Regions from separate parts of the Bacillus aquiflavi genome, predicted to be linked through region 1. Evidence: a T-box and tRNA genes for the amino acid it is inferred to sense, from the RefSeq annotation. Region 1 holds a T-box; the other holds one or more tRNA genes.
The links. A T-box is a leader RNA that pairs with one kind of tRNA and senses whether it is charged. The one in region 1 lies ahead of K6959_RS12050 (valine--tRNA ligase), so its partner is inferred to be a tRNA-Val.
Positions count from the first base shown of each region.

Region 2: it has a tRNA-Val gene. The T-box ahead of K6959_RS12050 (valine--tRNA ligase) is inferred to sense a tRNA for this amino acid. The anticodon was not compared.

Region 1 is NZ_CP082780.1:2,479,072-2,484,010, reverse strand. Features, by position in the region: gene spoVID (stage VI sporulation protein D) at 1-1,008, shown strand, start outside; gene ysxE (spore coat protein YsxE) at 1,179-2,213, shown strand; gene K6959_RS12055 (hypothetical protein) at 2,231-2,422, opposite strand; T-box leader at 2,708-2,946, shown strand; partial or broken gene K6959_RS12050 (valine--tRNA ligase) at 3,052-4,939, shown strand, end outside.
Region 2 is NZ_CP082780.1:863,621-868,559, reverse strand. Features, by position in the region: partial or broken gene K6959_RS04410 (IS4 family transposase) at 1-162, opposite strand, end outside; gene K6959_RS04405 (GNAT family N-acetyltransferase) at 485-706, shown strand; gene K6959_RS04400 (peptidoglycan DD-metalloendopeptidase family protein) at 1,131-1,823, shown strand; gene K6959_RS04395 (arylamine N-acetyltransferase family protein) at 2,023-2,817, shown strand; tRNA gene K6959_RS04390 (tRNA-Val) at 3,359-3,431, opposite strand; gene K6959_RS04385 (TRAP transporter permease) at 3,579-4,939, opposite strand, start outside.

The DNA of each region.
Region 1 (4,939 bases):
GCAGATGAAATAGAGGAGGAGCCATTTTCTGCTCCAAAATTTATTCATTTTGTAGAAGAAAGAGACGATGGTGTTTGTGAGTTCAATCACCACTTCCCTGTTGACATTACGATTCCACTTAATCGTGTGAAAAATATTTACGATGTTAATGTAGAAATTGAATCGTTTGATTATTTATTACCCGAACGCAGTTGTTTAAAGCTTACAGCTGATTTAAGAATTTCAGGGCTATATGAGGAAAACCAACAGAGTGAAGAGATAGTGGAGGAAGCAACTAGGCATGCTGCTTCACTAGTTGAAGAAAAGACAACACATGCTGAACTTGATCAAGAGGAGCAAATAGAGGAAACAGAGGAACCACAAAACACGTTGTTTCAGCCTTTTGAAGTGGAAGCCAGAAAAGAACCGACAGAAAAAATGAATACAGTTGAAACTCATCATATTTCCAAAAAAGAAAATGTACTATCTTTAGAAAACTTTGAAGCTGACAAAAAAGAAGAAGAGATTTTCACAAAAACAAAAAAACCTCTCAAGATTGAGGAAAATAGAGAAACAATTAACATAACAGAGGAAGAAAGCAATGAATCTAGCTTTGAAATATCCTTTTCTGCTCAGCGGAATGAAGAACAAAAAATAACGATACAACAAGAACATGAAATTGGAGAAGAATCATCATTTGAATCTTATGATCTAGAAATTGAATCGATAGAATCTAGTGATGATATTGAAGAAAGTGAATCTTCACCAGAGGATGTAAAATATAAAAAGAAGAAGAAAATAACGAAAAAGAAAGGACTATCATTAACAGAGTTTTTTGCAAGAAAAGAAGAAGAAGAACATACGAAAATTAGAGTATGTATTGTTCAAGAAGGAGAGACATTAGATCGGCTTGCTCAAAAATATAATGTTAGCAGACAACAGATTTTACGAGTCAACGAACTTGATGAAACTCAAAACGTATATAAAGGGCAAGTTTTATATGTACCAGTATTTCAAAAAACTAAATAACAAACTAGTATTTATCTTATGCGTTTCTCCCACCTAATACAATAATAAAGTTTAGGTGGGAGAGATACGTTATCAGATTATGCTTTTTAATATTATTTTTAATTTAACTACTCATAGGGATAAAGATTTCTATTTTATCATTTGTAACGATTCGAAAGAGAGTGACATCTATGGATGAACAGAATCGTCTGAAACACTTTACTCCTATTTTAAAACAATACTCGCTGAAACCATATTTTGTTGAAGATTTTGGGAATATACAAAAAGTATATTCAAATAAAGGTGTTTTTGCCTTAAAAAAAATTACCCCTTTTTCAGGTATTGACTTTATTCATCATGTACAGTTTCTATATCAAAAAGGTTATAATCGAATTGTTCCGATTTATCCAACTATTGATGGCCGTTATGGAATTTTGGATAATCATAAGCTTTATTATTTAATGCCGTGGTTGTCGAATGAAATGAAAGAAAATCGAGATGGGCGTCATAAACAGCTTTTTCGGGAATTGGCAAGGCTACACACATTATCAGCTAAAGAAATAGCGATTGATAAAGATGAAAAAACGGAACACTACGAAAATACCGTTTTAAAATGGCAAAAAGATGAGGAATTTATAAATGGATTTATTGAGATCTGTGAGAAAAATTGGTATATGTCACCTTTTGAATTGCTATTTTGCCTTTATTTTAATGACATCAATCAGGCTCTTCGTTTTGCTAAGGGAAAGCTTGAAGAGTGGTATGAAAAAACAAAGGAAGAAACGAATGTGCGGGCAGTTATCATTCACGGGAAGGTCTCGACTGAGCATTTTTTATACGATGACCGCGGCTACGGCTTTTTTATTAATTTTGAGAATTCCAAACTAGCTCCACCTTTTCATGATTTGCTGCCGTTTCTATCCCGCTCTTTAAAAGGCTATCCTAAACAGCATGAAGCTTGTCTTGATTGGATATACACTTACTTTAAGTACTTTCCTTTTAAAGAAGATGAATTGTCATTATTTTTAAGCTATTTTGCTTATCCAGGATCATTAATTCGTGTTGCCCAAAACTACTACTTAAAAAAAACACGAAAAAAAGAATTTAAATTTGTACAGCAATTGCAACAAGAGTATTGGCATATGAAAAATATTGAGTATATCGTAATGAAAATAGATGAAAGTGAAAGACAAAAAAAGCATGCTCAGGAAGGAGCCAAGGAATAAAAAAAACACTTGGCTCCTTAAATCCATTCGTAATGAAAAGCAACTGCGAGGGCGATTAAAATCGTTAAAAATAAAACATCGAATGTAGTCGGTAATAAAAGTGTGCGGATGCCTTGAAATATTGAAAATGGAATAATAAATTGAGCGGTTACATTTCTAATGTTTTTTAACCATGGCGGAAATGTATATGGGTTAAATTTCTTCCTCATTCATCCATCCCCCCAATCTAGACTTTCTCCACTCTTTTACTATCATATGATTAGACGAATGCGTAAGTGATAAAACTTTTCCGATACTATGTTAGGGTTACAATTATGTTTTGCATCTTCCATGTTGAGGCGACTGATTATATAAAATTTTATTCGTTATCCAGATGGTTCAAGTCATATCACTTACGTTATTCACAGTATAAAGTCAAAAAATTTAGGATATCCTTATTGACGAAACAAGCTTTTTTTCGGTACTATTACTAGTAATGAAGAGTAAATATCATTTAATAAGCAATGAGAGGGAAGAGTATGATGGAAATTCACTTTCAGAGAGGAATATCATAAGCTGGAAGATATTCTAAGTTGAACCATAGGAAAAGTCACCCTTGAGCTTCTTTTGCGAACGGCTAAAAAACGCCTTATAGTGAAAGACGGGAAATCCGTTATCAATTGAAAGTGCCAATTTGTCTATGACTAATTGGAATTAAGGTGGTACCGCGAATTAGACTCCATTCGTCCTTTTAAGGATGTATGGAGTTTTTTTATCGTTTTCTCGTGTATGAGTATCACATTAAAGTAGATGAATGAGGAAGTAATTGCTTATAAATAACAGTAGGAGGACTTAGAAAATGGATACAAATGAATTAACAATGTCAACAAAATACGACCCAAAAGCAATTGAACAAGGTCGCTATGACTGGTGGATAAAAGGAAAGTTTTTTTAGGCAAAGGACGATGAACAAAAACAGCCATATACGATTGTGATCCCACCGCCAAACGTAACAGGGAAGCTCCATTTGGGTCATGCTTGGGACACGACTTTACAAGATATTGTAACAAGAATGAAGCGAATGCAAGGTAACGATGTTTTGTGGCTGCCAGGCATGGACCATGCAGGGATTGCGACACAAGCAAAGGTTGAAGAAAAACTGCGTAATGAGGGAAAAAACCGTTATGATTTAGGCAGGGAAAAGTTTGTTGAGGAAACATGGAAATGGAAAGAAATATATGCCGGACATATTCGTGAACAATGGTCAAAGCTAGGTCTCGGATTAGATTATAACCGGGAACGCTTTACGTTAGATGAAGGGTTATCAAAGGCAGTTCGTGAAGTATTCGTCTCTCTTTATAGAAAAGGTCTTATTTACCGCGGAGAATATATTATTAATTGGGATCCATCTACAAAAACAGCACTTTCTGATATTGAGGTTATATACAAAGATGTACAAGGGGCATTTTATCATATGAAATATCCTCTTGCAGATGGTTCTGGTGAGATTGAAATCGCAACAACCCGTCCAGAAACAATGCTTGGAGATACAGCAGTTGCTGTTCACCCTGAGGATGATCGTTATAAACATTTAATTGGAAAGACAGTAATATTGCCAATCGTTGGAAGGGAGATTCCAATCGTTGGAGATGACTATGTTGATATGGATTTTGGATCAGGTGCAGTAAAAATTACTCCTGCTCATGACCCGAACGATTTTGAAATTGGAAATCGTCATAGTTTAGAACGAGTTTTAGTAATGAACGAAGACGGAACGATGAATGAAAAGGCAGGCAAATACGAAGGATTAGATCGATTTGAATGCCGCAAGAAAATCGTGAAAGATTTACAAGAAACGGGAGTTCTTTTTAAGATTGAAGAACATACACATTCAGTTGGTCATTCAGAGCGAAGCGGTGCTGTTGTTGAACCATATTTATCAACACAATGGTTTGTAAAAATGCAGCCGCTTGCCGAGAAAGCAATTGAATTGCAAAAGAAAGAGGAGAAAGTCCATTTTGTTCCAGATCGATTTGAAAAAACTTATCTTCACTGGATGGAAAATATTCGTGACTGGTGTATTTCCCGCCAGTTATGGTGGGGCCATCGTATCCCTGCTTGGTATCATAAGAAGACGGGGGAGGTTTATGTTGATCATGAACCACCTCAAGATATAGAAAATTGGGAGCAAGATCAAGATGTTCTAGATACATGGTTTAGTTCAGCTTTATGGCCATTTTCAACGATGGGCTGGCCTGAAGTAGACGCAGCTGATTATAAACGTTATTATCCAACAGATTGTCTTGTAACAGGTTACGATATTATTTTCTTTTGGATATCCCGAATGATTTTTCAAGGTCTAGAGTTTACGGGGAAACGCCCATTTAAAGACGTACTGATTCATGGTTTAATTCGCGATGCAGAAGGACGTAAAATGAGTAAATCATTAGGAAATGGTGTTGATCCAATGGAGGTTATTGATCAATATGGTGCAGACTCACTCCGTTATTTTTTAGCAACAGGGAGCTCACCTGGTCAAGACTTACGGTTTAGCGTTGAAAAAGTAGAAGCAACGTGGAATTTTGCGAATAAAATTTGGAATGCTTCACGCTTTGCATTAATGAATATGAATGGTTTAACTTTTGAAGAAATAGATTTAGATGGCGAAAAGTCTGTAGCTGATAAATGGATTTTAACACGTTTAAATGAAACGATAGAAACCGTAACACGACTTTCACATAAATATG
Region 2 (4,939 bases), 1.6 Mb from region 1:
TTCGTGCAACTGGGCAAACAGTAAAAGCTTGATATACGCTTCTGTCGTTAATTTCTTTGTATAGTAATCCTGTTTAAGATGTTCAACTTGTTTTGAAAGCCTTTGAATATTTATGGGTGAAACCCATTTACCAAATGATGAAAGTAGTGTATTCTTGTCCATAACGGTAATCCTTTACTATTGGATTTGGACAGGAACCACCTGACCTCTCCATTGTAAAGGATTTTTTGTTGCCTAAACCGATAAATGTTGAATATTTCTAGTATTTTGAATTGCCATTTTTAATTAATGCAACGCTAGTGAAAAAATATGTAGAAAAAATTATGGATGGTGATGAAACAAGAGTTGATTTTGTGATCGTTCGTTAAGAAGATAATGAACCAATTGGCAAAGTTGTCTTAAATAAAATTTATAATCGCAATGCAAATATCCGTATTAGTGTTTTTGATATTCAATATGCTAATAAGGTTATGAAACCGAAGCGATGCGATTAATGCTAGATTACGGCTTTAGCAAACTTAATTTACATCGAATTGAACCCAGGGTATACGATCACAATGAACGTGGGATTTATGTGTATGAAAAACTTGGATTTAAAAAAGAAGGTGTTTTAAGAGAATATTTATTTAGTCATCGCCGTTATTACGACCTTATTATTATGAGTATGTTAGAAAATGAGTACAGGAAGAAGTATGTGACTAAATAAACTAACATTTTCCCTAATATGATACAAATTTTATAAAAAATGAGTCGTTACTAAATTGATTTCCGAAAGAATAGAAAACACAGTCAAGGCGCCGAGTAACGAAGCGTAAGTTATCGTCCATTAGCTTCAATAAAGATTGTGAATATTTGGAATTAGTCTGGAACGTCATACTAAATAGTATGGCGTTTTTTTATCAAACTCTTACATTCTGCTTCGACAAATTTTCCTATAATTTATAAAATTCCATTTAGTAGGTTCCTCATTTATCAATTCCATCCCATAAATTGATAAATCCCACTATTTACAATAAAATCAGTCGGTTTGTCTTAGTCTAAAATAAGACAAAGGTAACTAGAACATACGTTCCTTTACTGATATTATAATAAAGAACATATGTTCTATAAACTTGAAAGGGGGTTTTTAAATGAGCTTTATTATGCCGGCTGACGGACGAATATCAAGTGGCTTCAGAACACCCGATCGGCCTACTCATCACGGAATTGACATCGCTTGTCCAAAAGGTACCACTGTTAAAGCTTCTGCTAGTGGTGTTGTCTCTCGGGCTAACGGGGGATGTTACGAAGGGAATTTAAGCTGTAATGGGGGATATGGAAATCATATTTTTATTAAACATACAGTTAATGGGAAAGATTATGAGACAGTTTATGCTCACCTGCATTCCATAAATGTATCCGTCGGCCAAAGAGTGACTCAAGGGCAAAAGATTGGCGAAGTTGGTAATACTGGCCATTCATATGGTTATCACCTACATTTCGAACTTCATCAGCCTGTCTGGAACAGTAGTAAGAGTTATGCTTTAGATCCACTAAAATATATTACGAGTAGCGGGGAGGAGAAGAATATTTATATTACAATTGGCGACCGAGGCGAAGCAGTTAAAATTGTCCACTTTCAATTAGCAGCATTAGGATATATTCAACAGGCAAATAAAGAAAGAGATATTTACGATCAATGGACAGCTGATAAAGTTAAACAGTTCCAAATAGATCAGAAGTTACAAACGCAAAACGGTGTATACAACTACTATACAGCATCTTGCTTTGCAAAACTTCTTGAGAATTTTTACTACCACTGGTACCACTGTCCGAATAAATAATAGAAAAGCCCTTCGTTTTTTGAAGGGCTTTCACTACATATCACTTGCCAAATTCACTGGCTAAACTAGACAGAATAATAAAAGTTTATTAAAGTAAACAGAGAATGCTAATGTTAGAGCTTACTCCTATTTTTGAAGTCACTTAAAAAAATAATCTGCTTTATACAATAGGGTTTTATCCTAAAAAGGAGGAATAATATTGACCGAGCTGAATATATTATTTCGCAAAAGAATAGGCATTTCAGAAGATGAAAATATTGGATTTGAAAAACTAGAACACGTTCTTGAAAAAACAGCACAATCCATTCCTTTCGAAAATTTATGTATTATTGAGAATAAGACTTATGAAATCACGAAGGAGAACTTAATTAACAAAATATTAGTCAGAAATGAAGGAGGCCTTTGTTATGAACTAAATGCCATTTTTTATTTTTTTTTAATTGAAAATGGATTCAATGCATTCTTAGTTCGTGGGGGCGTTTATAATAATGAAACTCAAGCTTTTCAACAACTAGGAAGGACCCACGTCACGATTCTTGTTAATCATGAAGGGCAAACTTATTTAATTGATACAGGATTCGGAGGTAATTTACCGTTAAAACTTGTTCCTTTAACAGGAGAATCTGTAACCTCTAAAAATGGGGAATTTCGAATTAAAAAGGAGAATAGTGTACACGGAGACCATATTCTTGAAATGAAATTAAAACATAAAGATACAGATTGGAAAATAGGCTATGCCTTTGACTCCAGTAAACCTGTTGCAGATATATCCGAACTAAATGAGATCCAAACAATAATCTGTGAACATCCAAAATCCCCCTTTAATAAAAATCCTTTAATTTCGTTGTTTACAGATAGCGGAAAATTAATTTTAACAAATACCTCATTTACACAACGGATAGATGGAGTCATAACAAAAAATAAAATGAACAATAAGAAATTCAAAGAACTTGCGAAACAGCACTTTGGAATACAAAAGGATTCAGACTGTTAATAAACGCTTGCATTCTTTAAATAGTAAGCTTGAACTTAATGAATTTGATATTACAGCCTAACTTTGTGCATTCATTTTCGTTAGCTTTTTTCCTATCAACTCCATCCGCAACAACACCCGAGATTGGCCCAAATATAACTCTTGTAAAGCTCCTGCTACTATAGTAAAAATTTGGGCCTTAGCCTATCAAATTTAAAATATACTGAACTAGTATAAGCAAATACATTTTTCGTTAAACGTTCGATTAATACTTTTTTATCTAAAAGTATTTCATTTTGTCATACCTTTTTCCATGTCCTCCTCTTCCTAAGAATAGAAACATTTATTTTCCAAATCCTATACTATCTTTAAATTTAATCAATTCAGCTTCTTATTAATTACCAATTTCCATCATTGACAGGGTAGAGGTCGTTTAGAATGACGTATGAAATAATGATCGTTAGAAATTGAGCGCTATCTGCAGGTAGCCATTGTAAACGATGTCTATGGAATATAAAAAAAGCGGTAGAAACGTTTATATAACGCAATCTACCGCTTGCTATGATCTCGATTGGGCTCGAACCAACGACCTCTACCCTGTCAAGGTAGCGCTCTCCCAGCTGAGCTACGAGATCTTATTATGAAGACAATTATAAATATATTATTTTTTTTTGAATTTGTCAAGAGATATTTTGAATTTTTATTGATCATTGTCGCGATCATTTCTTCCTCATATGGGTAAGTCCGTAGAGAATCTCTTTTTCTCTACGGACCAATTAAAACTAGTTTGCTTGTGCTTCAGCTTTTGGTGTATCGTTTCGTTTAATAACAAATTGCATAACGAGTAAAGCGATAAATATTGCTAGACCGATCATATCAGAATATCCTCCAGGATAAATTAACAGTAAACCGCCTGCAATAGCAGCAAGTCTTTCCCATGCCATTAGTTTTCTAATCCATTGGCCAATGACGCCTGCCCCAATTGCTGTCATTCCCGCTAAAGCAGTTATGACAATCCAGACGATTTCACCCCATGATGCATCAATCATTAACAGTTCTGGCGATAAGACAAACATATATGGAATAATAAACGCCGCAATTGCAAGCTTGGCCGAGTTCACCCCGGTTCGAATCGGTTCCCCACCCGATACACCTGCTGCGGCAAATGCAGCTAAAGCAACTGGTGGAGTAATGTCAGCAATAATTCCAAAGTAGAATACAAACAAGTGTGCTGACAAGTCAGGCACGCCTAACTTAATAATAGCTGGTGCTGCGATTGTTGATGTAATTACATAGTTTGCTGTTGTTGGCGATCCCATTCCTAACACAAGGGCAGCTAGCATTGTTAGTATTAATGTTGGAATTAACAACCCGCCTGCTAAGTCAACTAAACCATTTGCAAGCTTTAAACCAAGTCCAGTTTTTGTAACAACTCCAACAATAATCCCTGCTGCTGCTGTCGCTGCAGCAACTCCAAGTGCAGTACGGGCACCGTCAACTAGTGCTAAAATCATATCTTTAAAACTAATTCTCGTATCCTTGCGAATAGCACTAATTAGAATTGTAATGAGTATCGACCATAATGCAGCACGCATTACACTCATTCCACTCATTAACAAAATAATGACCGCTAATATTGGTAGTAGGAGATAAATCTTTTTAAATACTTCTTTGCGATTAGGTATTTGTTCTTTCTTTAAGCCCCGTAAACCAACCCTTTTTGCTTCAAAATGTGTCATAATCCAAATCCCTGTAAAATAAAGCAAAGCTGGAATTGCAGCAGCTTTAGCAATATCCCAATATGTGATACCTCCACCGATAAATTCTACCATTAGGAAGGCCGCAGCTCCCATTATTGGCGGCATTAGCTGACCGCCTGTCGATGCAGCAGCTTCAACTGCTCCCGCAAAATCTTTGCGATAACCGAGCTTTTTCATCATTGGAATCGTATATGAACCTGAAGTTACAACGTTTGCAACAGAACTTCCACTAATTGTACCTTGTAATGCACTAGAAAAAATAGCAACCTTTGCCGGACCTCCAGTACTTCTTCCAGCGATTGCTACAGCCAAATCGTTAAAATATTGGCCAACCCCTGTTTTCACTAGAAATGCACCGAAAAGTAAAAACAGGAAGATAAAAG